4 regions of the Vibrio cholerae genome follow, and region 2 is predicted to be linked to each of the others. Evidence: predicted binding sites of a transcription regulator. Region 2 holds the regulator's gene; each other region holds the start of a gene.

Region 1 (7,786 bases), 1.0 Mb from region 2:
ATCCAGTGACGAATTTGTGGTTATAATCCGCCCCCTAATCCACAGCGACCGTATTCGGTCGCTGTTTTGTTTGCTGTGGATCCCCAAATGAATCAAACCGTAAATTCACCTAAAGGCCAGCTTCTGCTGCGCACACTCGCAATGCCTGCCGATACGAATGCAAATGGCGATATTTTTGGCGGCTGGATCATGTCTCAACTCGACTTAGCGGGCGGTATTCTCGCTAAAGAGATCTCCTGTGGACGCATCGTGACTGTTTCTGTTTCCAGTATCACTTTTAAAAAACCTGTCAAAGTCGGTGACGTGGTATGTTGCTACGGCGAATGCACCAAGATTGGCCGCACATCGATGTCGATCAATCTCGAAGTGTGGGTTAAGCCGGTCAAAGAAGAGGGGGTCGGCGAACGTTTTCAAGTGTGTGAAGCCACCTTTAACTATGTGGCGATTGATGCAAATGGCCGCCCCAGAGCAATAAGCCTCAGCAATGGATCACAGAAATCATCTTGATAGGCTGTGTTTCACAAGCGAGTTGCGTAGAGTATTGACTTTGCTTTTGGTCAGTTGATAAGGATTAAAGTGTTATGTGGTATGTGATTTTTGCGCAGGATGTCGAGAACTCATTAGAAAAACGTCTGAGCGTGCGCCCAAAACATCTGGAGCGTTTACAACAACTGCAAGATGAAGGCCGTCTGCTCACTGCAGGCCCTATGCCAGCCATCGATTCCGAAAATCCGGGACAGGCAGGCTTTACTGGCTCAACCGTGATCGCGGAATTCGCCTCCTTAGTTGAAGCACAAGCTTGGGCGGATGCCGATCCTTATGTCGCCGCGGGTGTTTATGCCAACGTCATTGTTAAACCTTTCAAAAAAGTATTCTGATATGAAAAAAATCGTCCTGAGCAGCGTTATCGCCTCGACTCTCCTTTTCGTCGGTTGCAGCTCTGGCTCAGCAGAAAAACAGCGTAACCTTGAGCTATTGGCGGGTAACCGCGCCAGCTTACTCTCGACCGAGTTACCATTGGAGTTTGGCCCACTGAATGTTCTCCGTGCTACCGCCAAAGGCAGTACTGTTGAGCTAATGATGGTGTACAACACGGATGCCAATAATGCCAAACCGACCGAGCAAGTACTACAAAGCGCGGTCAGTAGCTTCTGTGCTAACAAAGACATCCGTTCGAATCTGGATGTTGGGATCAGCTACCGCATCCAAATGCGCAACACGCGTGGTCAATTAATGGCCGATCAGTTGGTCACGAAAGAGAGCTGCAAGCAAGGTTAAGCGAGTTTGCAGTCATCGAGCTATACCCAAACGACTTGGAGTTGCAGGTAGGCGGTAAGTGAGTTCATCCCCATGAGCATAGATACATTATGTGATTGGGATGAACGAACGTAGCCAACACCGCTGCAGCTTCAAGTAGCAAGGGGATATTCCAGATTGACTCTTGAACAACACAAACGAAAAGAACAAAGGCCTCATAAGAGGCCTTTGCGGTTTCTAACGGTTTACTCAAACTACTTGGCGTTGTAGGTAAACCTCAAGTAGGAAGCGTATATCAGCCTTGCCATTCCGCGCGCAGTGCTTTCGCTGCGTTGACCATGTTGGTCAGTGCCGCTTCCACTTCTGGCCAGTTGCGGGTTTTTAGACCGCAATCTGGGTTGACCCACAAACGCTGCGCTGGAATTTTTTCTGCTGCTTTGCGCAGCAGATCTTCAATCCATGTTTGTGCAGGAATGTTCGGTGAGTGAATGTCGTACACGCCTGGGCCAATTTCGTTCGGGTAGTTAAACTCTTCAAACGCTTTGAGCAGCTCCATGTTGGAGCGCGATGTTTCAATGGTGATCACGTCAGCATCCAGTGCCGCAACCGATTCGATGATCTCGTTGAATTCGCTGTAACACATATGGGTATGAATTTGCGTTTCCGGACGCGCGCTACCTGCGGAAATCTTAAACGCTTGTACTGCCCAATCTAAATAGGTTTGATGATCGCGTTTTTTCAGTGGTAAACCTTCACGAATCGCGGGTTCATCAATTTGAATAATATTGATGCCTGCATCTTGCAAATCCGCCACTTCATCACGCAGTGCCAACGCCAATTGCTGAGCAATCTCTTGGCGACTGATGTCTTCACGTGGGAAGGTCCAGCACAGAATGGTCACAGGCCCCGTCAGCATCCCTTTCATCTGCTTAGACGTGAGAGATTGCGCGTAAGTTGACCACTCTACCGTGATCGGTTTTTCACGTTCAATATCCGCCACCACAATCGCTGGTTTTACACAGCGTGAACCGTAACTCTGCACCCAACCAAACTGCGTGGTTTGGAAACCGGCGAGGTTTTCAGCAAAGTATTCCACCATGTCATTACGTTCCGCTTCACCGTGTACCAGCACATCTAGCCCTAGTGCTTCTTGGCGTTTCACTGCATCAGCAATATGGCCTTTCAGTGCTTGCACATACTCTTGCTCGCTCAGCTTGCCTTGGCGATACGCACTACGCTCAGTACGGATCTCTCCTGTTTGTGGGAAAGAGCCGATGGTCGTGGTCGGTAAGAAAGGCAGACCCAATACTTCTGCTTGGTGATGAGCACGCTCAATATAAGGCGCACTCCGCTCTGCCAATGCCGCCGTAATATTATTGATACGCGCTTGCACAGAAGCCTTGTTCACCGTGTGAGAAGATTTGCGCGCAACAATTGGTTGGCTATAGGTATCACAAGCCAAAATGGCCGCTGCATCCCCTTCCAATGCACGCCCAAGCAACGCAACTTCAGTCACTTTCTGCTTAGCAAACGCAAACCAACTGCGGGTTTCTGCGCTCAGATCGCCTTCCAGATCCAGATCGACTGGGCTGTGCAGCAGTGAACAGGAACTGGCGACCCACAAACGCTCACCCAGCAAGGTTTTTACAGGTTGTAGACGAGCCAGAATGGCACTCAAATCGGCACGCCAAACATTACGGCCATTAATGACCCCCGCAGAAAGCACCCAATCGGAAGGCAAGCGGTTCACAATAGTTTCGAGCTGCGCTGGAGCGGCCGAAATATCCACATGCAGACCATCAACCGGCAGTTCCACTATCTTATCAAGCGTGTCTAACACTGAATCAAAGTAAGTGGTCAGCAGCAGTTTGACGTCACCGCGGATCACCTGATAAGCCAGTTTAAATGCTTCTTGCCAACGGGGTTCCAGCTCTAACGCCAAAATAGGCTCATCGATTTGTACCCATTGCACACCCTGCTTCGCCAGCTTGCTCAGAATCGCTTGGTAAGCGGTCAATAGACGCGGCAACAACGTTAAACGATCAAAACCCTCTTCCACTTCTTTACCTAAATAGAGGTAACTGATTGGGCCAAGCAGCACAGGTTTTACATCGTGACCCGCTTGCAGCGCTTCATTCACATCTTCAAACAGTTGTGGCCAGCTCACATTGAAAGTGTCGTGAGAGCTGAACTCCGGCACGATGTAGTGATAGTTAGTGTTGAACCACTTGGTCATATCAGAAGCCGCACTGCCCGTTCCGCAGCCACAGGCATTTTGTGACTGACCACGGCCTACGCGAAACAGCGTATCTAAATCAGGAAAACCGTGGTTATGGCGCTTAGGCACATGGCCGAGTAACAGCGTGGTGGTGAGTACATGGTCGTACCAAGCAAAGTCACCCGCGGTCACAAAGTCTAATCCGGCTTCTTTTTGCAATGCCCAGTTTTGTTGACGAATTTGGCTGCCGACCTGTTTCAAAGCCGCTTGGTCAATCTCACCACGCCAGTATTTTTCAAGAGCAAATTTAAGTTCGCGTTTTTCGCCAATGCGGGGATAACCAAGAATGTGTGTCGTTGTCATGTGAAAATCCTTTGTCTGTTCTTAATAGGTCGTAGAAGCTCTAAGCTGCCTCAGCACATCGAAAGATGTCTGGATGGCTAAACTATCGCGTTGTACGCCTTCGAGAACAAGGTTCATTTATTCAACTTGTTTATTAGTAATTTTCATGTTGGCACTGGCGATTATCAATTTACCTTTACTATTTATAACCAAACTGCTTGGAGTTGCAGGTAGGCGGCAAGTGAGTTCATCCCCATGAGCATAGACACACTATGTGATTGGGGTGAACGAATGTAGCCAACACCGCTGCGGCTTCAAGCAGGAAGATTATAGCCATCTAGATGTTTACAGCTCCGAAAAATCGGCGTAACTTAGCTAAAAATTCATGTTGGCTTAGGGATAAGTGAGGAGAGTTCATGATAGAGCTGAAACATTTGAAAACGCTGATCTCGCTACGCGATACCGGTTCACTGACCGCCACCGCGACCTCGTTGCATCTCACCCAGTCTGCGCTCTCGCATCAGATTAAAGACTTGGAAGCGCGAATTGGCGGGCAGCTTTTTTTGCGTAAAACACGCCCAGTGCGTTTTACCGCCGAAGGCGAAATTTTGCTGCGTTTGGCGGACGATATTTTGCCTAAGATGTCACGCGCCGAGAATGAACTGGCAAGCCTTAAAGAAGATGTGAATGGACGCCTGCACATGGCGATTGAGTGCCACTCCTGCTTTCAATGGCTAATGCCCGCCCTGCGCGAATATCAGGTCAGCTGGCCAAATGTGGCGCTGGATTTTTCGTCCGGCTTTGGGTTTGAACCTCTACCCGCGCTGTTAGCGGGGGAATTGGATCTGGTGATCACCTCAGATATTTTGCCACGCTCAGAAGTGCATTATGAGCCACTGTTTGATTTTGAAATGCGCCTTATCACCGCCACCAACCATCCATTGGCTGACAAAGCCGGTATTGAGCCCCAAGATTTAGCCGATCAAACCATGCTCACCTATCCGGTGCAAAAGCAAAGATTGGATGTGGTGAAGCACTTTTTGCAACCCGCAGGCGTTGAGCCCGCACGCTGGAAGCAAGCCGACAATACGTTGATGCTGGTACAAATGGTGTCGGCAGGATTAGGTGTTGCGGCACTACCCAATTGGGCAATCAGCGAGTTTTCACGCCAAGGGCTCATCACCAGTAAACCGTTAGGTAAAGGGCTATGGCGTCGCTTGTTTGCCGCCACTCGCCATAGCGAAAAAGACAAACGCTACCTGCAAGCCTTTTTCGCTACCGCACGCCAACAATGCAAAAGCCACCTTGATGGGATCAAGATGGCTTCACTTTAGGCATCACTACCGAGCATAAGCTTTGAACTGGTTGGTAAGAGGATCGTATTGATAACCCAGTACGTCTAACTTACCGACCAGATGCTCAATATCCATTTCATAAGTGCTGATCAACTCATCCAGACTGTCACATTCCAAACGCAGTTTTTCATTGACGATGCCCAGCAAGATCACGCTATCGAAGTTTCGTACGTTGCTCAGATCCATCACATCACTCCTGATTGAATGTTTTCACTCAGCGTTTCCGCTCCCCAACTTCATCAAGCATAGTCGCTATTTGGGTAACGAAAAGTGATCTGTGCGACGCACTTCACTCCACTGCGCTACAACGGCATTTGATACAAACCGTGGAATCCGGTTGCGGATGCCAGCACCAAAAGCCCGGCGAGCAATAACTGCCATTTATTGACGGTTTTGCCAGAGATCAAATGCCAGCACCACGCCACGATACCCGTAATCAATAAGCCAAAGCTCATCACAATCGGCATCAATAGTGTTTGCAGTTGCTCGTCATTCAAACCAGAAACATAAGGCAAGAGGCATAACGCAGTGAGCATGGCAGATACAATCCCTACCACAGGCAAGATTCGATGAAAGGCTTGTAAGCGTGAGCGAGCCAGTGTCAGTAGCAAATGTCCGAACATCGCACCCAGCAGGAAAATCGCCGCAAAGATAGTGAGCGATGCGGGCCATGCTGGCGCTTCGCTGATCAAAATCCCGACGTAAGCCAGTGCTAAACCATTGGCTAAATACATCACCCAAAGCGGGCCTTCCTCACGCGTTTTTTTAGTCTGCACTTGCGAATAGAAGTAAAACAGAGCAAACACCACCAGAAACGCTTCAATTTTGATCGACGCCACGGCCAACCAGAGCACCGCTAACGCAGGCAATACTTTGTGGATACGACCACGCTGTCCGGGGCAAATTTCCCCCTTGACCAGCACCAGTGTCAAAATGATTTGCGCGCCCAATAACATAGGTGCGAATACGGAAATCAGAGAATAAAGCATAGTTTGCCAAATCAGAGAGCTGTCGAGGTGGCAGATAATAGCAAACCTCCTTCGAGAACCCCAAGCAGCGGCCGCGAATTTCCTCTGTGGATGAAACTCCGGTGGTGTGAACTACTCAGACCAGATCGCAAAATGGCTAAAAGTGCAGCAAGCCAAACAAAAGTGAAGCGACAAAACATCACAATGCGTTATAGTTTCCGTCCAACTATAACTAGAGAATGATATGAAAATTCGATTATTAGTCAGCATTTTATGCATCCTGTTCGCCGGTTGCACCTTACAACAAACCAACCGCGCACTCCAACCCGACCAACGCTGGGTCACTCAAACACTGCCCAATGGCCTTACTTACCATCTCTACCCAGACAGTGAACAAGAAGTCTCTATTCGTTTGTACGTTCACGCAGGTTCAATGCAAGAAACCGCGCAGCAAGCGGGTTACGCTCACTTCATCGAACATATGGCATTTAACGGAACCCGCCATTATCAGCACAACGATGTGATTCGTATGTTTGAGCAAAGCGGTGCCCAGTTTGGTGCGGACTTTAACGCTTTAACCGGCTACGACCGCACGGTTTATCAGCTCGACCTACCTAATGCGCAAAATATCGATAAAGCGCTATTGTGGTTTGCTGATATTGCTGACGGTTTAGCGTTTGACGCTGATGAAGTCGAAAAAGAGAAAGGGGTGATTTTGGGAGAGTTTCGCGCCTCACGCACAGAAAACATGAGCTTAGAGCAGCAGTTTTATCTGCACCAGATCCAAGGAACCTCCTACGCGGATCGCGATCCCCTCGGTTCACGCGAGTTGGTGCAAGCCGCCACTCCAGACAGTTTGAAAGCCTTCTACCAACAGTGGTATCAACCTCAATTAGCGGAACTGGTTATTACTGGTAACTTTACCCTTGAACAAGGCCAACAGTGGGTTGAGAACTATTTCTCCTCATGGAAGAAAGGCTCCACCGAAAAGCCAGCTTCGATTTATCACCAAGCCCTGAATAACCAAGACCTAGTCGCTCCGGTGACTGCAGGTGAATCCCCTAGCCTAACCTTGATCTTCCCCCAAGGCTCAGCAGCGATTAAAGACTATGCCAGCCAGCAAGAGTTTTGGCGCGATGATGTCGGCGAACAACTCCTGCACACACGCCTAGTAGCGGCATTCAATGATGCAGCGCAGGCCATAACCGGCATTTACGCAACCCATTATGAAATTGAAGGTCAACGTTACACTCTCATTAGCGTCGGGTTTGCGGCCGAACAACGAGAGAAAGTGCAAGCCTTGTTGCTGGAAACCCTCTCTTCAATGCGTGATTACGGGGTGACCAAAAATGAGTTGGATATCATTATGCGCGGTTATCGTGAGCACTTAACCTTTTTGCAAGAAGATCGCGAAGCCATGACCCCAGCGAGCCATGCCAATCAAAAAGTCTACTCGATTGTGTTTGATACACCGATCCAAGCGACGCTCGATTACCAAGCGAGCTTGAGCGAGTTTATTGCTTCCGCGACACCAGAAATGATCAATCGTCATATCCAACAGCAATTGAGCCAAAACCCTGTCTGGGTTGTTGGCGTTGCGGCCACTGAAGATGCGCAAGCATTGAAAAAAGCCTTGCCACAATGGC
Region 2 (7,786 bases):
CAAATTGCGCGGTTTTTTTAACCGAATAGCGAAAAAGATCGAACTTAGGGCGTGTTTCTGTGCACAGGGCTGAGTAGAATGAACTCAATCAGTGAAGTCCACTTCACCTTAACCGAATCAACAAGGGTAAAACGTCATGTCTTTTGAAGTATTAGAAAAACTGGAAGCGAAAATTCAAACTGCAGTCGACACCATTGCACTGCTGCAAATGGAAGTTGAAGAGCTCAAAGAAGAAAAGCAACAGCTGCAAAATGAAGCGCAAGAGCTGCGTGAAGCGCGTGAAGCACTTGAGCAACGTGCACAGCAAGTTCAGCAAGAGCATGCGGCATGGCAAGAGCGCATTCGTAGCCTGCTGGGCAAAATGGAAGACGTGGAATAATTTTCCTCATGCAAACGCCGACAGTGATGTCGGCGTTTTTGATCTAGGCTCGAAGTTTTCACTTAAGCTTGTGGGCGAACGCCCAAGGTGTGGCATAACGCGTAGGTCATTTCGGCACGGTTTAGGGTGTAGAAGTGGAAATCCTTCACCCCTTCACGGCACAGCACGCGCACCATATCAATGGCTTGGCTTGCACCTACCAACTGGCGAGTCACCGGATCGTCTTCTAATCCTTCAAACTGCTTCACCATCCAATTCGGAACTTTGACGTTGTTTTGCGCAGCGAAGCGCGACGCTTGTTTAAAGTTAGAAACCGGCAGAATGCCAGGCACGATTTCTACGTCAATCCCAGCCGCTACGCAGCGATCGCGAAAGCGTAGGTAGCTTTCTACATCAAAGAAAAACTGCGTGATGGCACGATTCGCACCCGCATCGACTTTGCGTTTTAAATTGAGCAGATCCGCTTGCGCACTTTTCGCTTCAGGGTGCACTTCAGGGAAGGCGGCCACGGAAATATCAAAATCGTGGCGTGATTTGAGCAGCGTCACTAGATCGGAAGCGTACATCTCTGGCTTACCACCGCCAGCCGGGATATCACCACGTAGCGCCACAATATTCTGGATGCCGTTATGCCAGTAGTCATCGGCGATCTGGATCAGTTCATCACGAGTGGCATCGATACAAGTCAGGTGTGGCGCGGCAATTAAACCGGTTTGATCTTTGATCGCTTTAATGATCGAGTGAGTACGGTCACGCTCACCAGAGTTTGCGCCATAAGTGACCGAAACAAATTTCGGTTGGAGTGTTTTCAGACGGTGTACCGAGCCCCAAAGCGTTTCTTCCATTTGTGGTGAGCTGGGTGGAAAAAACTCAAACGAAACATTGATGTCGGAAAGCTCCGCAATGTTTTGGTTCAATGCATCGATATGGCTAGCGTGTGTATATCCCATCTTGTACTCCCTGTGACCAAGTGTCACTGCCTGAATCTGAATTGACGTTTAGACGTCTATATGGCTGTAGAATGTCGTGAATGCGCTTTGATGTCAACCTCGCCATTATGAAGATTACTCATGTTGATCGTGAAGTCGATTCACGCTCGAAAATGTCATTCAGCGCTATGTATGGTTCTTGGTGAGAGAGATAGAGCATGATGCTTTCTATACCCAAAAGTATAGAGGATGGGAGGGAAAGCTCGCCATTTCGACGAGCTTTGTTTTAAGGGGCAGAACAAGAGACTTAGAGTAGGCTCGCGAGCAGATTCAAATCCGACTGAATCGCGCCAGCGGTTACTTCACGTCCAGCGCCGGGACCTCGGATCACCAATGGATTATCGCGATACCATTTGCTCTCGATGGCAAAGATGTTGTCACACGGCAGTAAGTTAGCCAGCGGATGATCTTGCTCAAGCGCTTCAACGCCCACGCTGGCTTTGCCATTTTTCTCTAGCCTTGCGACGTAGCGCAGCACCTTGCCTTGCTTCTGCGCACGGGCGAGGCGTTCGGCTAGCTGCTCGTTGAGCAGTTTGCTGTTGTCGAGAAAATCATCCAGTGATACAGAGCGCAGCTCGGCAGGTACCAATGATTCCACTTTGACATTCTGCGGCTCGATCTCAAGGCCAGATTCACGCGCCAAGATCACCAATTTACGCATAACATCAGAACCATCCAGATCACTACGCGGATCGGGCTCTGTTAAACCTTGCTGCCACGCTAAATCCACCAGTTCACTGAATGGCAAGCTGCCGTCGTATTGTTGGAACAGCCATGAGAGCGTGCCGGAGAAAATGCCCGAAAGTGCCATGATGTCATCGCCGCTTTCACGTAGGTCACGCACTGTGTGGTTAATTGGTAAGCCCGCGCCTACCGTGGCGTTATACAGCCAGTGGCGGCCAATTTTGTGAAAGGCATCTTTAACTTGATAGTAATAATTCCCCGCAGCAGAGCCAGCCACTTTGTTGGCGGAAATCAGGTGCAAACCGTGTTCGGCAATGTCGAGATACTGCTCAGCTAACTCTTCGCTGGCGGTGACATCAATCACGACTGCTTCATCGTAACCTTCTAATGCGCCGAGTTTTTTCAGCCAGCTTTGCTCTTGATTGGGCAGTGCTTCATCTTGGAAATGCGTGGCCACTTGGTTTGGATTAATGCCTTGCTCATTAAACCAGTAGGTTTGGCTATCGACTACCGCAACCAACTCAAAATTCATGCCGTGGCGTTGTTCCAATTTCTCTTTTTGTTCAGCAAACAGTTTGAGCCAACTTGAACCAATATTGCCTTTGCCACACAGCGCAATCGCAACGCGTTTTTGAGCTTGGAAGAGCTGTTTGTGAATGGCGTTAACCAATGAATGAATCGGCGTTTGGCGAAGTATGGCAACCAAACTGAGGCTTGATTCTGACGCGCTGATAAACTCGACTGGTAAAGCATTCAGCTGTTGGTAGAAGCCATAACAGTGGTTCGGGTTTTTGGTGACGCCCGCACCGACCGCAGCAATCAGGTCATAGCCTTCTTTGAGTTTGATTTCCGCCTCGAACGCAGCATCTTGCAGCACCGCAAATGCGCCAGGCGCAATTTCTGCTGTGTAAGCTAAACGCAAACGGTATTGGTCAGGTTGTGCTTCGTAAGTCAGCGGTTGCAGTTGTACGCGCAGCAAATGTTGTAACACATCTTCTTGCAAGCGCTGGAAATCATGGTGATGAGCAAAGCTCAGCTCAATCAGCAGCACATCATCGAGTGAAGTAATGATTTTCGCGCCGCGACCAGAAGCCAGTACCCGCTCAATGCGAGTAGAACCCGATTCCGGTTGGTGGCTGCAACGTAAGTGAAGCTCCATGGTGCTTTGTGCCACAGGTTGTAGTGTGCGGCTGTGCATAACTGGCGCAGCTAAGCGTGCCAGCTCATTGGCTTCATCGAGTCTTAGCAGTGGCAGCAAACAGGCATCGCTGACAATGCGTGGATCAGCACTGTACACGCCAGCCACATCACTCCAAATGGTCACGCGTGAGACTTCAGCCAGTGCGCCAATCACGGTCGCAGAATAATCGGAACCGTTACGACCGAGTAGGACAGTATCGCCCTGTTCGTTTTGCGCCATAAAACCGGTGATCACCACACGGCGCTGGTTATGTTGTGCCAACACGGCTTTCAGTAGCGGGTAAGAGCGCGCGCGATCCACTTCCGGCTGTGTGCCCGCTTCGGCACGTAAAAATGTTCGCGCATCTTGTGCGACCGCTGGTAAATCTTGCTGGTTCAGTAATGCGGCGAGCAGGCGTGCCGACCATTGCTCGCCATGTCCTAAAACCCAAGCGTATTGTGCGTGACTAAGAGGAGCCGTGAGCTCGCCTAACACGCTGATCTCTTGTTGCAGTTGGCTAAGTAGTGGTTCGGCTGCTTCGTTGCTGAGTAGCTTAGTAATCAATTCAGACTGATATTGGCGCAGCGCATGTAAGGTTTCATGGGCAACGCGACCATCTTTACTGAGTGCTTCGACAAAACTGATCAAACGGTTAGTGGTTTTGCCAGCCGCAGAAACCACCACCAGATCATCACTTTTGGAATAACTTTTAAGAATTTTCGCGACACGCTGATAACACTCAGGGTCAGCAAGGCTACTACCACCAAATTTATGCAATTGACGGGGATGGGTCATTCACAAATCTCCTTAATTCGCGGCAAGAGTGTGCAAAAAGGCTTGGTCAAGATCGGCAATCAGATCAGAGGCATCTTCAAGACCGACGGAAAGACGCAGCAACTGCTGGGAAATTCCCGCTTCAGCTAAGGCTTCTTCGCCCATTGCACGATGAGTCATAGACGCGGGATGGCAGATAAGACTTTCTACCCCACCAAGTGACTCTGCCAGTGAAAACAGCGCCAACTTACCCACAAAGAATTTCAACTGCTCAAAACTGCCGGCAAACTCGAAACTGAGCATAGCGCCAAAGCCAGATTGCTGTTTTTTGGCAATCTCATGACCCGGATGGTCGAGCAGACTTGGATGATAAATTTTGCCAACCAAAGATTGAGTCTGTAGATAAGCCAAAATCTGTTGCGCACTCTCTTCATGCACGCGCATCCGCGCGCCCAGCGTGCGAATACCACGTAAGGTCATGTAGCTATCAAATGGAGTACCAGTTGAACCTAAACAGTTGCCCCACCAAGCCAACTCTTCTGCATGTTGCTTGTGTTTACAGATCAACACGCCGCCAATCACATCCGAGTGACCATTAATGTATTTGGTGGTGGAGTGCAGCACAAAATCCGCGCCCAAGGTGAGAGGCTTTTGGAATACCGGGGTTAAGAAGGTGTTATCGACCGCTACCAAAGTGCCTTGCGTTTTCGCTAACTGGCAAAGATGAGCAATATCCACCACACGCACTAAAGGGTTGGAGGGGGTTTCAATCAGCAGCAGTTTGGGCTTGCGGGCTAAAGCTTGGGTGAGTGCGGCTGCGTTGGATTGATCCACAAACTGCACTTTGAAATCGCCTTTTTTAGCGCGAGTGTTGAGCAAGCGATAAGTGCCGCCATAGCAGTCATGCGGCGCGACAATCAGATCGTCAGGGCCTAACAAGGCTGTGACCCACAAATTGATGGCCGAAGTGCCACAGTTGGTCACTACGGCACCTTCTCCACATTCAAGCTCATATAAGGTTTGTTCTAATAGGCCTCGGTTTGGGTTGCCTGAGCGGGTGTAATCGTATTTAGGTACTTCGCCAAATGCGGGAAAACCATAGTTGGTCGAAAGATAAATAGGGGGCACAACGGCATGGTATTGAGTGTCCGATTCAATCCCGGTACGAACCGCAATAGTGGCTGGCTTGCGTGTGGTCATGGAGTTTCCTTGCTGGCTATTCTGTCCTAGAGGGCTTCATCATATACCTTTCCTGCTTTAAGCTGCAGTGTCGGTTGTCGCATCGCAACTTTCCCTAACTGGGGGATGAGGTTTATTCGTTGCCCATAAATTACTCGACACTTTACTGATGTTAAATAAAGACGTCAACACTTCTAGACGTCTATATGTCTTTGCTTATGGCGGTAAATCCCGCTAAAATTAGGGCCTTTGAAATTTCGATTCGAACCACAATAACGAAGGTGCGCAATGGCAGACTGGAATGGCGAATACATCAGCCCCTATGCAGAGCATGGGAAAAAGAGCGAGTTGGTAAAAAAAATCACGGTATCCATTCCGCTGAAAGTTCTCAAAGTGCTAACGGATGAGAGAACACGCCGTCAAGTCAATAACTTACGTCACGCAACCAACAGTGAATTGCTGTGCGAAGCCTTCTTGCATGCTTATACCGGCCAGCCGCTGCCGACGGACGAAGACCTACGTAAAGATCGCCCTGATGATATTCCTGCCGAAGCCAAACGTTTGATGACCGAAATGGGGATTGAGTTCGAATCTTACGATGAGTAACGATTGGCGTGAGTGATACGGGTTCATTGAACAAATCCTGCTTATAAAAAAGCCCCTCATATAACTGAGGGGCTTTTTTATCGACTTTTTATCCAAATAAACAAGCAGATTAAGCCTGCATGTAGTTTTCTGGCATTGGGATACGAGCAACACCCGATTCCACTGCCGCTTCCGCGACGGCGCGTGCTACGCGTGGCAATAGGCGTGGGTCCATCGGTTTTGGAATGATGTAATCAATACCGAAACTGAGCTTATCCACTCCAGCAGCTGCCAGCACTTCGGCTGGCACAGGCTCTTTCGCCAGTTGGCGAATCGCCTCTACCGCAGCCAGTTTCATCTGGTCATTGATTTCACTCGCGCGCACATCGAGTGCTCCACGGAAAATGAACGGGAAACAGAGCACGTTGTTAACTTGGTTTGGATAGTCGCTGCGGCCTGTCCCCATGATCATGTCGTTACGCACTTGATGAGCAATTTCTGGCTTGATTTCAGGATCTGGGTTGGAACAGGCAAACACCACAGGCTTGTCGGCCATCAGCTTAAGGGCATCCGCTGGCAGCAAGTTAGGGCCAGAAACGCCTAAGAACAGATCCGCTCCCGCAATCACATCTTCCAACGTACGCTTGTCGGTGTTGTTGGCAAACAGCGCTTTGTATTCATTGAGATCATCACGGCGAGTGTGGATCACGCCTTTGCGATCCAGCATGTAGATTTTCTCACGCATTGCCCCGCATTTGATCAGTAGCTCCATACACGCCACCGCTGCGGCACCCGCACCAAGGCAGACGATAATACAGTCTTTCAGTTGTTTACCTTGCAGCTCAAGGGCGTTAAGCATGCCAGCCGCGGTGACAATCGCAGTACCGTGTTGGTCATCGTGGAATACAGGGACATCACAACGCTCAATCAGGCGGCGCTCAATTTCAAAGCAGTCTGGGGCTTTGATATCTTCTAAGTTGATGCCGCCGAAAGTATCAGCAATGTTAGCGACAGTATCGATAAATTCGTCGATCGTGCGGTGTTTTACTTCAATATCAATCGAATCCAATCCTGCGAAGCGTTTAAACAGCAGTGCCTTACCTTCCATGACAGGCTTAGAGGCCATCGGGCCTAAATTTCCCAATCCTAAAATTGCGGTGCCGTTAGAGATCACGGCCACCGTGTTGCCTTTCGCGGTGTACTTATACACATTGTCAACGTTTTGCGCGATTTCACGCACTGGCTCAGCTACACCTGGGCTATAAGCCAGAGCGAGATCGGCAGCAGAATCGGCTGGCTTGGTCAGTGCAATACCAATTTTGCCCGCGGTTGGGTAAGCATGGTAATCCAGAGCGCGTTGGCGAAATTGTTCTTCAGGTGTTGGGTTGAGGCGATTGTCATCGGACATAGGGCTGTTCTCTTATTGTTATTTATGGGGGAGGTCGCAAATTTTAAAGTAACTATTGCAAACTGCCTAGGTTAGACACTGAGCAAAGCGTACAAAAAAAGCGAAGATCTTGCTGATAAGACCAGTGAAAATGTGAATCACGGAGAAGAAATAGCCAGAATGTGCCAATTCAAAGGGTTGTATATGCAGATAAGTGAGTGTCCAATTCATCCTCGCTGGAAGTGAGATGAGATAGCGGTGGCGGGGTTTAAGCTATGAAAAAAGGACGCCGAAGCGTCCTTTTTCAAAATCTAGCGTAAAGCAGAAATTACTTCTTCGCAGACAGTGCGCCGAAACGCTTGTTGAAGCGCTCAACACGACCACCGGTGTCAACGATACGTTGCTTACCAGAGTAGAATGGGTGGCACTTGTCACATACGTCTAGGTGCATTGTGTCTTTACCTAGAGTAGAGTTGAAAACGAAAGAGTTGCCGCAAGAACAAGTTGCGTTTACTGCTTTGTATTCTGGGTGGATACCAGCTTTCATGGGATAACCTCAATTTAGGCCGTGTCGCCATCCGAATCGATTGTCGTCGGACACCACACGTAGTGTTAAAAATAACGAGTTT
Region 3 (7,786 bases), 1.1 Mb from region 2:
AGGCAACAAGTCGGTGTAATCACCGTCCGTAATCACCGCCACTTTCTTACGTAGCGATAGCAAACGACGGTAGAAATAGAACACCGAATGCGGGTCTTCTAACGCGGCCTGTGCATTGATTTCAGGGTAGTTATGCGCCACTTCAATCCAAGGTTCTCCACGAGTAAATCCAGCGTTGAGACTGGCATCCCACTGCATTGGCGTGCGTGAATTATCACGAGATTTTTGCGCCAAAATCGCCAGCATGTCACTTTCAGAGACACCTTGTTGCTGCACCATGATTTGGTGAATGTTGATGCTTTCAACATCGCGATACTGCTTGATCGACGTAAAGCCAGGGTTAGTCATTCCAATCTCTTCACCTTGGTAGATATAAGGTGTGCCTTGCATTAGGTGAATGGTGGCCGCCAGCATTTTGGCTGACTCAACTCGGTACTGCTGATCATCACCTAAACGGCTCACAATTCGCGGCTGATCATGGTTACACCAAAACAGCGCGCCCCATCCTTTGCCATTCAGCCCCGTTTGCCAATGATTGAAAATTTGCTTGAGTTGCAGAAAATCAAACGGCGCTTTCGTCCACTTTTCGCCATTCGGATAATCGACTTTCAAGTGATGGAAATTAAATACCATAGAAAGCTCTCGACCATCGAGCGCAGAATATTGTTGGCAATGTTCTAAGGTGGTTGAAGACATTTCGCCGACAGTTACGCTGCCATAACGCTGGAAAACATCACGGCTGATCTCTTGCAGATACTCATGCACTCTTGGGCCATCGGTGTAAAAACGACGACCATCACCGATTTCATCATTGGCAAAATCTTGTTGCTTGGAAATGAGGTTAATCACGTCAAGTCGGAAACCATCGACACCTTTTTCAGCCCAAAATCCGATGATGTTTTTTACTTCTTCTCGAACTTGCGGATTTTCCCAGTTCAAATCGGCCTGCTCTTTGGCAAACAGATGCAAATAATACTCACCGGTCGCTTCATCCAGCGCCCACGCACTCCCGCCAAATTTGGACTGCCAGTTGTTCGGCACACCACCGTTAACCGGTTTGCGCCAAATATAGTAGTCACGGTAAGGGCTATTGCGATCGCCCAATGCAGATTGGAACCAAGCGTGTTCGGTTGAGGTGTGGTTAACCACGATATCCATGATGATGCGAATACCACGACGATGGGCTTCTTTCAGCAGTTGTTCGAAATCTTGCATCGTGCCAAAGTCTGGATTAATCGCGTAATAATCGGCAATGTCATACCCATTATCGACCATAGGCGATTGATAAATCGGCGTCAGCCAAATCGCTTCAATCCCAAGCTTTTGCAAATAATCGAGCTTGCTGATAATGCCTTGCAGATCGCCCACGCCCTTCGCGCCACTATCGCAAAAACTTTTCGGATAAATTTGATAAATTGCAGCGGTTTTCCACCAAGGCATGGATTGGGTTGAGCTACTCATACTACTCTCACTTACTCAAAAAAATTGACTCAAAAACAGAGAAAGGAGTGGCGCAAACCACTCCTAAATCGGGTAGAGATTAGGCAGCCGAAACGGCCAGTTTGCCTGAACTCTGTGCGCGCTTGTACATCAGCAGAGTCAATGCTGCAGGTACCAAAATCGCAATTAGCATGGCGACGAGGTAAATACTCCAAAACTGCGGCTGAATCGAGAGAATACCCGGCAAGCCGCCGACACCGATACCGTTGGCCATTACACCTGCGCTACCACAGACTGCGGCAGCCAAAGCACTGCCGATCATTGCGCTCAGCATAGGGAATTTGTATTTAAGGTTGATACCGTACATAGCAGGTTCAGTTACACCAAGGTAAGCGGAAATCGCCGCCGGTACAGAAATGTCCCGTTCGCCCTGCTTTTTACTGATGATAATGATGCCCACTACTGCCGATGCTTGCGCAATGTTAGATAGCGCGATCAATGGCCAAATCGGCGTACCACCAAGCTCTTGCATCAGCTGCAGATCCACCGCGTTAGTGGTGTGGTGAATGCCAGTAATCACGAGAGGAGCATACAGGAAGCCAAACAGCGTCGAACCAATCACCGCGAAATCACCCGTCATTGCCGCTTTCGCTGCAAATGCCACACCATCACCAATCACGCGACCAAATGGGCCGATGAAGGCGTGAGCAAGCACCACTGACACAATGATTGATACAAACGGCACCACTACCAGATAGAGGTAAGAAGGCACCACACGTCTTAAATTATTTTCAATAAAGGCTAATGCCACACCAGCCAAGATAGCAGGGATAACCTGAGCTTGGTAACCCACTTTTTCAATCGCAAACAGCCCGAAATCCCATACTTCTGGCACTTCTTTACCGATCAGGTAAGCGTTCATCAATTGCGGAGAAACCAGTGTTACCCCAAGGGTAATACCGAGGATTGGCGTACCGCCAAGTTTTTTCACGGTTGACCAGCAAACACCGACAGGTAAAAAGAAGAAAATCGCTTCGCCAATCAGCCACAAGAACGCATGAACCGATGCCCAAAACTGACTGATTTCAGTCAGCGTTTTGCCATCAAACATGCGAATGTCACCTATCACATTACGAAAACCGAGGATCAAACCACCGGTGATGATCGCAGGCAGCAGTGGCACAAAAATTTCAGCCAAATGGGAAATACCACGCTCTAGCACATTCATGTTTTGACGCGCTGCGACTTTGGCATCGTCTTTGGAAACGGCTTGTTTCCCGGTTTGTTCCAGCAGCATTTTGTACACTTGATCAACTTCAGTGCCAATGACTACCTGAAATTGCCCCGCATTGGTAAAGCAGCCCTTTACCATGCTCAGCGCTTCCAAACCCGCCTTGTCAGCCTGCTCTGGCTGATTCAGCACAAAGCGTAAGCGTGTCAAACAGTGAGTAACGCTCGCAATATTGCTTTCGCCTCCCACCAATTCGATAAGACGCGTCACGTCTTGTTTCGCTATCTTGCTCATATCCTCGTCCACCCTATTGAATTATTATCATTGCAGCAATTGGGAACAGTCCCAAATCAATTGGTGCGATATTGACACAATGCATAACAGATAAAAATGGGAACAATCCCATTAATTGAATGGGATCACACTGTGCGTTATTTATGCGTCAATTTAGTGTAGTAAAAAGAGAGGCAAAATCACGAAAGTGGCGAAAAAGCCACTGATGAGGAGCCGAATGAAAGCACCGAATTAAAGAAAGAATAGGCTTAGCGTGACACTGGCATTTGGGTCAAATGCACACAGCCATGGTCAGAGCCGCATAGCTGCTCAATCAGCAGATCTGCCGCCAGTTTTCCGGCCTCACGATAACCAGGATCGACACTGAATATGTTCGGAAACAGGAAAGAGAGCAACTCATTACCACCAACCCCCGTCACCACTACGTCATCTCGCTGCAGCTCTTGCAAACGCTTAATCACACCGAGCGCCAAAGTATCACTCGCGCACACAATCGCTTGGGTTTGCTCAGTCAGCACTTTATCTACCAGCAGATAAGCACTTTCATGATGCAGTTGTCCGGTTTGGTAATTCGCCACAATCTCATGCTCAACACACCAATTGAGATAGGCGTTGAGTCGCTGCTCACCCGTGGTTTTGTCACGTGGGTCGACCCCAATGAAGGCAATATCGCGTAACTGTTTTTGTGCCAAATGCTGCAGCGCACGCTCAATCACCCCAGCATTATCATAATTGATAGAGGAAATCTCATCACTGTGCATGGCCAAGAGCACGCAGCGATGCTGCCAACTGAGTAAGGCATCATGATCGATGTCGGTAAAGCCAAACACAATGACGCCATCCACTTGCCGCTTGGCGAGCACTTTTAAGTGAGCATTGGTTTTTTCGCGGCTAAATTGGCTTTCCATGATCACCACATCGTAGCCGTGAGCATAGAAAGCTTGCAGCATAGTGCTGACTGCTTTGTTTTCAGAAGGAGAATCCAGACGTGAAATAATGATGCCCACGACTTTCTGACTACCACCACGCATGGTTTGTGCCGATTTAGAGGGCACATACCCCGACTCTGCAATCACCTGCTCTACTTTAGCGCGGGTTTCAGGCTTCACTTTAGGATCATTGGTTAACACGCGCGAAACGGTAGATTTACCGACGCCTGAAAGTCTAGCAATGTCTAAAATAGTCAGTTTTCGATTCATGCGTTTGTATTGGTATTCATTGATAAGAAAAGAATGAGCGGTCAATAAGGTCACTGAAGCGACCTTATTTTTTCACTCGCAGTAGATAATGAGGCACATCGCGAATGCTATCGAGCACCACGGTCGCTAAGGCTTCACCTTGCTCTGTGATTGGCTTACCGGTGCGCACCAAAATCTTAGTGCCTACACCCGCCGCTTCAGCTGCCATCATATCTTCGGCTTTGTCACCGACCATCACCGAATTGGCCATGTCGATGTTCAGGAAATCACGCGCCGAAAGAAACATGCCCGGCTTAGGTTTACGGCAATCACACTCTTCTTTGTATTGCCCAATACCATGTTCAGCATGGTGCGGACAGTAATAGATACCATCAAACTCAACACCATTATCGGCAAAGTTCCAGTCCATCCATTGGGTGAGAGAAATGAAACGCTCTTCGCTAAATTTGCCGCGCGCAATACCGGATTGATTGGTGACCAGCACCAACAAATACCCCATACGCTGCAAAGCCGCAGTCGCTTCAAATACACCTTCAATAAATTGGAAATCGTGCTCATCATGCACGTAACCATGATCGACGTTGATCACGCCATCACGATCCAGAAATACGGCGGGTTTGGCCAAAATGCTATCTCTTTCAAGTCACTTTGCGCGAATTATTGCACGCTTTATTTTTTTCATCACTATCTATATTTTTTTCGTCACTATCTAATAACCTTCTCGTCTAATCACTCATAACCATTTAGACGTCTAGACGTAAAAATATCTATTGACTTAAACTCAGCAAGCCCATAGCATCGACTACCAATTGAGGAAGAGGCCGATAGATTATTCTGCCTTGAGCAGTACAGGGTTGCACATGATTGAGATTAAAAGCGTAAATAAGGTGTTCTATCAGGGGGATAAGCAAATCCACGCCCTGAAAGATATCAATTTATTGATTCCACAAGGTACAATTTTTGGGGTGATTGGCTCATCCGGTGCTGGGAAAAGTACGCTGATCCGTTGTGTCAACATGCTAGAAAAACCGACTAGCGGCCAAGTGATTGTCGATGGCGTAGATTTAACCACGCTCAATAATCCACAACTGTGCGCAGCCCGCCGTAACATCGGCATGATTTTTCAACATTTTAATCTGCTTTCATCACGCACTGTGTTTGAAAATGTGGCTCTGCCGCTGGAGTTAGCGAGTCAATCACAACAACGGATAGAAACTAAAGTCACGGAATTGCTGGCACTGGTTGGTCTCTCTGAGAAAAGAGAGAGCTACCCGGCGAATCTTTCTGGCGGCCAGAAGCAACGTGTCGCGATTGCTCGCGCTTTGGCAAGCGATCCCAAAGTATTGCTGTGTGATGAAGCCACCAGCGCACTAGACCCAGCGACAACGCAGTCGATTTTAGAACTGCTTAAAGAGATTAACCGTCAGCTTAACCTGACCATTTTGCTGATTACCCATGAAATGGATGTGGTGAAAAGCATCTGTCATGAAGTGGCGATCATTGGTGGCGGTGAGCTGGTTGAGAAAGGCACGGTCGGCGATATTTTTGCCCACCCGAAAACCGAGCTGGCACATCAATTCATCCGCTCAACCTTGGATTTATCGATTCCTGAAGATTACCAAGTGCGCTTACAGCCAACTCGCGTGGCAGGCAGCTACCCACTGGTGCGTTTGGAATTTACCGGCGCCACCGTGGATGCACCACTGATGACGCAAATTGCTCGCAAATACAATATTGATGTCAGCATTCTTAGCTCAGATCTGGATTACGCCGGCGGCGTGAAGTTTGGCATGATGGTCGCTGAAATTTTTGGTAATGCCGACGATGATGAAGCCGCGATTCGTTATCTGCGCGAAAACAACGTTAAAGTAGAGGTGCTAGGTTATGTCCTTTAATACGATTGCACAATGGTTTGCACTCAATAGCGACCTACTGTTAACCGCCACATGGCAAACACTGTATATGGTCGCGATTGCCGGTGCGGTGGGTTTTGCGCTCGGGATTCCGCTAGGTGTGATTCTCCATACCACCAAAAAAGAGGGCTTACTGGAAAACCTACCGCTGAACCGTGTACTCGGCGCCGTGGTTAACATCGGTCGCTCGGTGCCCTTTTTGGTGTTGATGGTCGCCATCATCCCTGTCACCAAACTGATTGTCGGCACTTTTATCGGTACCACTGCGGCCATTGTGCCACTCACGATTGGGGCGATTCCGTTTGTAGCGCGCCTGATTGAGAGTGCGCTGCTTGAAGTGCCAACCGGCTTAGTGGAAGCGGCGCAATCTATGGGTGCGACGCCACTGCAAATCATTCGTAAGGTACTGCTGCCTGAAGCGCTGCCGACGATTTTAAACTCAGTCACGATTACTCTCGTGACACTGGTCAGCTACTCAGCCATGGCGGGTACCGTTGGCGGTGGTGGTCTGGGCGATGTGGCGATCCGCTATGGATTCCACCGTTACGACATCACCATCATGGCGGTCACTGTGGTCATGCTGATTGTACTGGTACAAATTATTCAATCCATCGGTGATGCGTTGGTACGCCGCGTCGATCATCGATAAGTAAAACAAAAGCCTTTTTTGAACAAGGAGTTCATCATGAAGTTTAGCCTGAAAAGTTTACTGACTATCGCTGCTGCAGCCTCAACCCTAATTTTGGCCGGCTGCGGTGAAAAAGCCGTAGATAACAACAAAGTGAAAATTGGTGTTATGGCAGGGGCGGAAGCACAAGTTGCGGAAGTGGCAGCCAAAGTGGCTAAAGAAAAATACAATCTGGATGTCGAATTGGTGACTTTCACCGACTACGTAACACCAAACGCGGCATTAGATGATGGTTCTATCGATGCGAACGCATTCCAACACAAACCTTATCTCGATAAGCAAATTGCCGATCGTGGTTACAAGCTAGCGATCGTCGGTAACACCTTTGTTTACCCGATTGCAGGTTACTCAAAACAGATCAAATCGGTTGATGAACTACAAGATGGCGCGCGCATTGCGGTTCCAAACGATCCAACTAACCTAGGTCGCTCACTGCTGCTGTTGCAACAACAAGGTCTGCTCAAACTGCGTGAAGACGTCGGTCTACTAGCAACCGTACGTGACATCGTTGAAAATCCAAAGAAACTTGAGATCCTCGAGTTAGATGCAGCCCAGCTACCACGCTCACTGGATGATGTGGCTCTGTCTATCATCAACACCACTTACGCGAGCTCAATCAACCTGACCCCAGAAAAAGATGGCATCTTCGTTGAAAACAAAGAGTCACCTTACGTCAATATTTTGGTTGCCCGTGAAGCAAACGTGAACGCCGAAAACGTACAAAACTTCAAGAAAGCCTACCAAACCGATGAAGTCGCTAAAGCCGCGTCTGAAATCTTCCAAGGTGGCGCCGTAAAAGGCTGGTAATCGCCATTTCTAATGGTCTTCCCGCTTAAAAACAGAAAAGGTTGGCGCTACGCCAACCTTTTTTATTACTGAGTGCTTTGAATACGAATAGAGAAAAGATGAATGCGGGGGCATGAAGGTGCATCCAGCACTCTATTTCAAGTGATCCCAAGAAATATTGGAGACAATCCGGCACGGCTCACAACGGAAATGGAAGATGTCGTGCAGTGGCTCA
Region 4 (7,786 bases), 560 kb from region 2:
AAGGAATACAGCATGGATCGCTTCACGCACATAGTTGTTGCCGCGGAAAGAGAAGGAAACGTTAGAAACACCGCCAGAAATCATCGCATGCGGTAGCTCACGCTTAATGTCCGCCACTGCATTAATGAAATCCAGCGCATAGTTATTGTGCTCATCAATTCCGGTCGCAACGGCAAAGATGTTCGGGTCGAAAATAATATCTTCCGGTGGGAAGCCCACTTCATCGACCAAAATATGGTAAGCCCGACGACAGATCTCTAATTTGCGCTCACGGGTATCGGCTTGGCCCACTTCGTCAAACGCCATCACAATCACGGCTGCACCATAGCGACGCACCAATTTGGCTTGGGCAATAAACTTCTCTTTCCCTTCTTTTAGAGAGATAGAGTTAACGATGCCTTTACCCTGAATGCATTTCAGACCCGCTTCAATGACTTCCCATTTAGAGGAGTCGACCATCACCGGAACTTTGGATATTTCTGGTTCAGAGGCGCATAGATTCAAAAAGCGCACCATGCACGCCTCGGCGTCCAACATGCCTTCATCCATATTGATATCGATGATCTGCGCGCCGTTTTCGACTTGCTCACGCGCCACATCGAGCGCTTCGTCGTATTGCTCTTCTTTAATTAAACGCTTAAAACGCGCTGAACCGGTGACGTTAGTACGTTCGCCCACGTTAACAAACAAGGTTTCAGGGCCAATATTGAGCGGCTCTAAACCCGAGAGACGACATTCTACTTTCAGATCTGGCAGAGCCCTTGGTTTCACACCCTCGACGGCTTTGGCAATGGCGGCGATATGCTCAGGTGTTGTACCACAGCAACCACCGACTAAGTTAAGAAAGCCTGCTTGCGCCCATTCCGCAATATGTTCTGCCATCTCCTCGGCAGAGAGATCGTATTCGCCAAACGCGTTGGGCAGTCCGGCATTTGGGTGCGCGGAAACATAGCATTCTGAAATGCGTGAAAGCTCTTCCACGTACTGGCGCAGCTCATCAGGGCCTAACGCACAGTTCAAGCCAAACGAAATCGGCCGTACATGACGCAAGGCGTTGTAGAAAGCTTCCGTTGTCTGTCCTGACAGAGTTCGCCCAGAGGCATCGGTAATCGTGCCGGAAATCATCACAGGTAAGCTGATGCCCAGCTCTTCAAATACGCTATCGACAGCAAACGCACAGGCTTTGGCGTTCAGTGTATCGAAAATGGTTTCAATGAGGATCAGATCGCTGCCACCTTTGATCAAAGCGCGCGTCGATTCGGAATAAGCTTCAACAAGCCCATCAAAAGTGACGTTACGAAATCCCGGATCGTTCACATCTGGCGAAATAGAGCAAGTACGGTTGGTTGGCCCAAGCACACCAGCCACATAACGTGGCCGACTTGCATCTTTAGCCGTCCACTCATCCGCGACTTCACGTGCAAGCTTAGCGGCGGCAAAGTTAATTTCGGCGCTGAGCGATTGCATGTCATAGTCTGCCATGGCAATCGTGGTTGAGTTAAAGGTGTTGGTCTCAAGAATATCCGCCCCAGCTTCAAGGTAAGCGGAGTGAATCTCTTTAATAATTTGCGGCTGAGTAAGCACTAAGAGGTCGTTATTTCCTTTCAAATCACAGTGCCAATCGACAAATCGTGCACCGCGATAGTCTTCCTCTTGTAACTTATAACTCTGAATCATGGTACCCATACCACCATCAATCAGTAGGATACGTTGTTTCAATTGCTGTTCGAGTTGTTGTCTTACTTCTTTTCCCACAATACCGCCTCATTCCTTATGCGTTTGCCACATCCTATCACACAAAATTCAGAAATCTAGACGTCTAAAACAACCATTCTTTCGTGACTCACCATGATGATGTGAGCTGAACCCTATGTGATGAAAAAGTATTTGCTATTTACTCAACAGAGAAAGACAATTTCGTTCACAAATTGTTACACACACTGAGAAGAGAATGTCCGTCTACTACACTTTGTGCTTCCTCTCTGCGGCAGCCATGTTGATTGCATTTATTAATAGCAAGATCAGCCGAATGCAGACTACCATCGCAATCACCGCAGGTTCGATGATGTTATCGTTACTGATCTTGATCGCGGGTCAAAACGACTGGTTTCATCTCAATCAAATCGCCACCGAAACCGTCACCAGTATTAACTTTGAAAATTTTCTACTCAAAGGGATTTTAGGGTTTCTTCTTTTCGCTGGAGGTCTTGGCATTAAGCTGCCAAATCTAAAAGATCAGAAATGGGAAATTACGGTATTGGCTCTTGGCGCAACGCTGTTTTCGACTTTCTTTATTGGATTTACTCTCTATGGTTTCTGCCAATTAATCGGTATCCAGTTTGATTTGGTTTACTGCTTGTTATTTGGCGCACTCATTTCCCCCACCGACCCAATTGCGGTCCTCGCGATTGTCAAAAAGCTCAAAGCACCGAAACGTATTTCTACCCAAATTGAAGGCGAATCACTGTTTAACGATGGTTTTGGCTTGGTTATCTTCGTGACCATCTTTACCATCGCTTTCGGGCATGAAACACCAACGGTTGGCAGCGTTACCCTTCTCTTCATCCAAGAAGCGATCGGTGGCATTGTTTACGGTTTCTTATTAGGTCTCCTGTTCCACTACCTGATTTCAGCAACCGATGACCACTCTATGGAGCTGTTGCTGACGATTGGTATTCCGACCGCTGGTTATGCATTTGCCGATGTGATCCATGTTTCTGGTCCACTCGCTATGGTCGTATCTGGGATCATGATTGGTAACTGGACTCGTTTCATAGGCTTCTCAAAAGAGAGTGAAGAGCATCTCGATCACTTCTGGGAACTCGTAGACGAATTTCTCAACGGCGTCCTATTCCTGCTGATTGGTATGTCAATGCTACTGTTTGAGTTCCATCAAGAAGACTGGATTTTAATGGCTTTTGCAGTTCCACTGGTGTTATGTGGCCGCTACCTCAGCGTATTTGTCTCCTACATCGGATTTAAACGCTACCGTAGTTACAACCCTTGGTCGATTCGTATTCTGACTTGGGGTGGCTTACGTGGGGGACTCGCGTTAGCGATGGCGCTCTCAATACCCTCTGGAATCATGGTAATTCCTGAGAAATTGATTGATGTAAAAGAGCTGATTCTGGTGATGACTTACGCCGTGGTAGTGTTTTCTATCCTAGTTCAAGGCTCAACCATTACTCCTATGATTGAGAAAGCTAAAAAGGCTGAAAAAGCCCTCCAAGCTGAAAGAAATACAGACAATCAATCCCCTATACCTCAGCAAGAACAACAGCACTAATCTCCGTTGTTTTATCGACAAACCGCAGTTAAACACTGCGGTTTTTTATTACCCTCAGAATCCTTTCGATGACTAGACGACTTAAACGACTTGGAGCTGCAGGTAGGCGATAAATGAGCAAATACCTATGTGCATAGATTCATTCCTAGTTACCTAAGCCTTGGTTTGTGGACTTGAAGCTACAGCAGTTTCGGCTGTATTTGCTTACCGAGTTTTCTCCAAACACTGCATATAGACTCTGATGGATAAGCTTAAGGATAACGTTGATAAAGTACACTCGTAGGATAAACGCAAAAAGACAAAGACAAAAAGAGCAGTAAGAAGAGTTGGACAGCTTGGGATGATTGAACATCGTAGAGGATGAGTACTGGGATAGGCGATAAGCGGTAATTACCTATGGCTTTCAATGATTTCCAGAAAGCAAAAAACCCAGTCCTAAGACTGGGTTTCGTAATAAGTGGCGGAGCGGACGGGACTCGAACCCGCGACCCCCGGCGTGACAGGCCGGTATTCTAACCGACTGAACTACCGCTCCGCTGTCTGGTTAGACCAAATTAAAAGCCTGGCGATGTTCTACTCTCACATGGGGAGACCCCACACTACCATCGACGCTGTTTCGTTTCACTTCTGAGTTCGGAATGGAGTCAGGTGGGTCCAAAACGCTATGGTCGCCAAGCAAATTCTGTTTTTGATTTCACTTTTTCTTAAAAAGTGATAACCAACAATTCTGGAAAGCTGTCTTCGTTCTCACACACATTCTTATGCGCTTAGCTTTGAGTCCACTACAAAACCCCTTGGGTGTTGTATGGTTAAGCCTCACGGGCAATTAGTACAGGTTAGCTCAACGCCTCACAACGCTTACACACCCTGCCTATCAACGTTCTAGTCTCGAACAACCCTTTAGGATACTTAAAGTATCAGGGAAGACTCATCTCAGGGCTCGCTTCGCGCTTAGATGCTTTCAGCGCTTATCAATTCCGAACTTAGCTACCGGGCAATGCGTCTGGCGACACAACCCGAACACCAGAGGTTCGTCCACTCCGGTCCTCTCGTACTAGGAGCAGCCCCCTTCAATCTTCCAACGCCCACGGCAGATAGGGACCGAACTGTCTCACGACGTTCTAAACCCAGCTCGCGTACCACTTTAAATGGCGAACAGCCATACCCTTGGGACCGACTTCAGCCCCAGGATGTGATGAGCCGACATCGAGGTGCCAAACACCGCCGTCGATATGAACTCTTGGGCGGTATCAGCCTGTTATCCCCGGAGTACCTTTTATCCGTTGAGCGATGGCCCTTCCATACAGAACCACCGGATCACTATGACCTGCTTTCGCACCTGCTCGAACCGTCATTCTCGCAGTTAAGCGGGCTTATGCCATTGCACTAACCTCACGATGTCCAACCGTGATTAGCCCACCTTCGTGCTCCTCCGTTACTCTTTGGGAGGAGACCGCCCCAGTCAAACTACCCACCAGGCACTGTCCTCAACCCAGATAATGGGTCTAAGTTAGAACATCAAACATACAAGGGTGGTATTTCAAGGACGGCTCCAACGCAACTGGCGTCACGTCTTCATAGCCTCCCACCTATCCTACACATGTAGGTTCAATGTTCAGTGCCAAGCTGTAGTAAAGGTTCACGGGGTCTTTCCGTCTAGCCGCGGGTACACTGCATCTTCACAGCGATTTCAATTTCACTGAGTCTCGGGTGGAGACAGCGTGGCCATCATTACGCCATTCGTGCAGGTCGGAACTTACCCGACAAGGAATTTCGCTACCTTAGGACCGTTATAGTTACGGCCGCCGTTTACCGGGGCTTCGATCAAGAGCTTCGCTTGCGCTAACCCCATCAATTAACCTTCCGGCACCGGGCAGGCGTCACACCGTATACGTCATCTTGCGATTTTGCACAGTGCTGTGTTTTTAATAAACAGTTGCAGCCACCTGGTATCTGCGACTCTCGTCAGCTCCATCCGCGAGGGACTTCACCATCAAGAGCGTACCTTCTCCCGAAGTTACGGTACCATTTTGCCTAGTTCCTTCACCCGAGTTCTCTCAAGCGCCTTGGTATTCTCTACCCGACCACCTGTGTCGGTTTGGGGTACGATTCCTAACTATCTGAAGCTTAGAGGCTTTTCCTGGAAGCATGGCATCAATGACTTCACTGCCGTAGCAGCTCGACGTCGTGTCTCAGCCTTAGAGAGAGCCGGATTTACCTAACTCTCAAGCCTACGCACTTGAACCAGGACAACCGTCGCCTGGCCCACCTAGCCTTCTCCGTCCCCCCATCGCAATAGTCAGAAGTACGGGAATATTAACCCGTTTCCCATCGATTACGCCTTTCGGCCTCACCTTAGGGGTCGACTCACCCTGCCCCGATTAACGTTGGACAGGAACCCTTGGTCTTCCGGCGAGGAGGTTTTTCACCCCCTTTGTCGTTACTCATGTCAGCATTCGCACTTCTGATACCTCCAGCAAACCTTACGATTCACCTTCAACGGCTTACAGAACGCTCCCCTACCCAATGTCTAAAAGACATTGCCGCAGCTTCGGTGTATTGCTTAGCCCCGTTACATCTTCCGCGCAGGCCGACTCGACTAGTGAGCTATTACGCTTTCTTTAAATGATGGCTGCTTCTAAGCCAACATCCTAGCTGTCTGAGCCTTCCCACATCGTTTCCCACTTAGCAATACTTTGGGACCTTAGCTGGCGGTCTGGGTTGTTTCCCTCTCCACGACGGACGTTAGCACCCGCCGTGTGTCTCCCGGATAGTACTTACTGGTATTCGGAGTTTGCAAAGGGTTGGTAAGTCGGGATGACCCCCTAGCCTTAACAGTGCTCTACCCCCAGTAGTATTCGTCCGAGGCGCTACCTAAATAGCTTTCGGGGAGAACCAGCTATCTCCGAGTTTGATTGGCCTTTCACCCCTAGCCACAAGTCATCCGCTAATTTTTCAACATTAGTCGGTTCGGTCCTCCAGTTGATGTTACTCAACCTTCAACCTGCCCATGGCTAGATCACCCGGTTTCGGGTCTATATCCAGAGACTGAGCGCCCAGTTAAGACTCGCTTTCGCTACGGCTCCCCTATACGGTTAACCTTGCCACTGAATATAAGTCGCTGACCCATTATACAAAAGGTACGCAGTCACACCACGAAGGTGCTCCTACTGCTTGTACGTACACGGTTTCAGGTTCTATTTCACTCCCCTCACAGGGGTTCTTTTCGCCTTTCCCTCACGGTACTGGTTCACTATCGGTCAGTCAGGAGTATTTAGCCTTGGAGGATGGTCCCCCCATATTCAGACAGGATATCACGTGTCCCGCCCTACTCGATTTCACGCTCGATGAAGCGTCGGTTACGGGGCTATCACCCTGTATCGCCAAGCTTTCCAGCTTGTTCACCTACTTCACCGAGTGCTTAAGGGCTAATCCAGGTTCGCTCGCCGCTACTACCGGAATCTCGGTTGATTTCTTCTCCTCGGGGTACTTAGATGTTTCAGTTCCCCCGGTTTGCTCTGTTAACCTATGTATTCAGTTAACAGTAACTGCTTATGCAGTTGGGTTTCCCCATTCGGAAATCGCAGACTCAAACGGCTCTTACTGCCTTATCTGCGCTTATCGCAAGTTAGTACGTCCTTCATCGCCTCTGACTGCCCAGGCATCCACCGTGTACGCTTAGTCACTTAACCATACAACCCGAAGGAGTTTCGGGTTGCTATTAAACAACCTAAGTTGTCTCGCGTTTAATTTACATGAGTGCGAGACAGATTTTGCCGGACTCAAATTTGAACAAGACCGAAGTCTTATTCGATACCAAGCACACTTGAATGTGTTGTTGGTGTTTATCTTTCGATAAACATTGAGAACTTTACAAACAACAATAATTTGTTGTTTTGTCAGCTTTCCAAATTGTTAAAGAGCAAGATTTTCTGATGAAAACCATTTTTAAACATTCTCAGCGAAAACGCTTAAAGATGGTATCCCGTAGGGGAGTCGAACCCCTGTTACCGCCGTGAAAGGGCGGTGTCCTAGGCCTCTAGACGAACGGGACACTAAGATACTCTTCTCTAATCTAAACCGAATCAATCTGTGTGGACACTCATCACGATAACCATCGTGTAAGGAGGTGATCCAGCGCCAGGTTCCCCTAGCGCTACCTTGTTACGACTTCACCCCAGTCATGAACCACAAAGTGGCAAGCGTCCTCCCGAAGGTTAAACTACCTGCTTCTTTTGCAGCCCACTCCCATGGTGTGACGGGCGGTGTGTACAAGGCCCGGGAACGTATTCACCGCAACATTCTGATTTGCGATTACTAGCGATTCCGACTTCATGGAGTCGAGTTGCAGACTCCAATCCGGACTACGACGTACTTTGTGAGATTCGCTCCACCTCGCGGTATCGCTGCCCTCTGTATACGCCATTGTAGCACGTGTGTAGCCCTACTCGTAAGGGCCATGATGACTTGACGTCGTCCCCACCTTCCTCCGGTTTATCA

The links. The regulator MetJ, encoded in region 2, represses methionine synthesis genes. The targets are predictions, from matches to a motif close to TTAGACNTNTANANGTCTAA.
Region 1: metE (5-methyltetrahydropteroyltriglutamate--homocysteine S-methyltransferase) is a predicted target of MetJ. The motif match lies at 3,900-3,919, and genes of this name have one in related genera.
Region 3: metN (methionine ABC transporter ATP-binding protein MetN) is a predicted target of MetJ. The motif match lies at 4,908-4,927, and genes of this name have one in related genera.
Region 4: metH (methionine synthase) is a predicted target of MetJ. The motif match lies at 1,804-1,823, and genes of this name have one in related genera.

The regions. Positions count from the first base shown of each region.
Region 1 is NZ_CP043554.1:1,207,537-1,215,322, reverse strand. Features, by position in the region: gene yciA (acyl-CoA thioester hydrolase YciA) at 88-507, shown strand; gene F0316_RS05795 (YciI family protein) at 582-878, shown strand; gene F0316_RS05790 (GspS/AspS pilotin family protein) at 880-1,278, shown strand; gene metE (5-methyltetrahydropteroyltriglutamate--homocysteine S-methyltransferase) at 1,553-3,838, opposite strand; gene metR (HTH-type transcriptional regulator MetR) at 4,234-5,151, shown strand; gene F0316_RS05775 (DUF4250 domain-containing protein) at 5,158-5,358, opposite strand; gene F0316_RS05770 (hypothetical protein) at 5,475-6,161, opposite strand; gene F0316_RS05765 (M16 family metallopeptidase) at 6,385-7,786, shown strand, end outside.
Region 2 is NZ_CP043554.1:180,671-188,456, forward strand. Features, by position in the region: gene zapB (cell division protein ZapB) at 137-379, shown strand; gene metF (methylenetetrahydrofolate reductase) at 442-1,329, opposite strand; gene F0316_RS00900 (bifunctional aspartate kinase/homoserine dehydrogenase II) at 1,616-4,027, opposite strand; gene F0316_RS00905 (O-succinylhomoserine (thiol)-lyase) at 4,040-5,206, opposite strand; gene metJ (met regulon transcriptional regulator MetJ) at 5,474-5,791, shown strand; gene F0316_RS00915 (malic enzyme-like NAD(P)-binding protein) at 5,901-7,178, opposite strand; gene rpmE (50S ribosomal protein L31) at 7,486-7,704, opposite strand.
Region 3 is NZ_CP043554.1:2,056,172-2,063,957, forward strand. Features, by position in the region: gene treC (alpha,alpha-phosphotrehalase) at 1-1,461, opposite strand, end outside; gene treB (PTS trehalose transporter subunit IIBC) at 1,541-2,965, opposite strand; gene treR (trehalose operon repressor TreR) at 3,214-4,164, opposite strand; gene gmhB (D-glycero-beta-D-manno-heptose 1,7-bisphosphate 7-phosphatase) at 4,229-4,789, opposite strand; gene metN (methionine ABC transporter ATP-binding protein MetN) at 5,025-6,059, shown strand; gene F0316_RS09550 (methionine ABC transporter permease) at 6,049-6,726, shown strand; gene metQ (methionine ABC transporter substrate-binding lipoprotein MetQ) at 6,763-7,572, shown strand; gene F0316_RS09560 (Zn-ribbon-containing protein) at 7,705-7,786, opposite strand, start outside.
Region 4 is NZ_CP043554.1:2,566,914-2,574,699, forward strand. Features, by position in the region: gene metH (methionine synthase) at 1-1,755, opposite strand, end outside; gene F0316_RS11945 (cation:proton antiporter) at 1,952-3,286, shown strand; tRNA gene F0316_RS11950 (tRNA-Asp) at 3,745-3,821, opposite strand; rRNA gene rrf (5S ribosomal RNA) at 3,847-3,962, opposite strand; rRNA gene F0316_RS11960 (23S ribosomal RNA) at 4,092-6,978, opposite strand; tRNA gene F0316_RS11965 (tRNA-Glu) at 7,265-7,340, opposite strand; rRNA gene F0316_RS11970 (16S ribosomal RNA) at 7,409-7,786, opposite strand, start outside.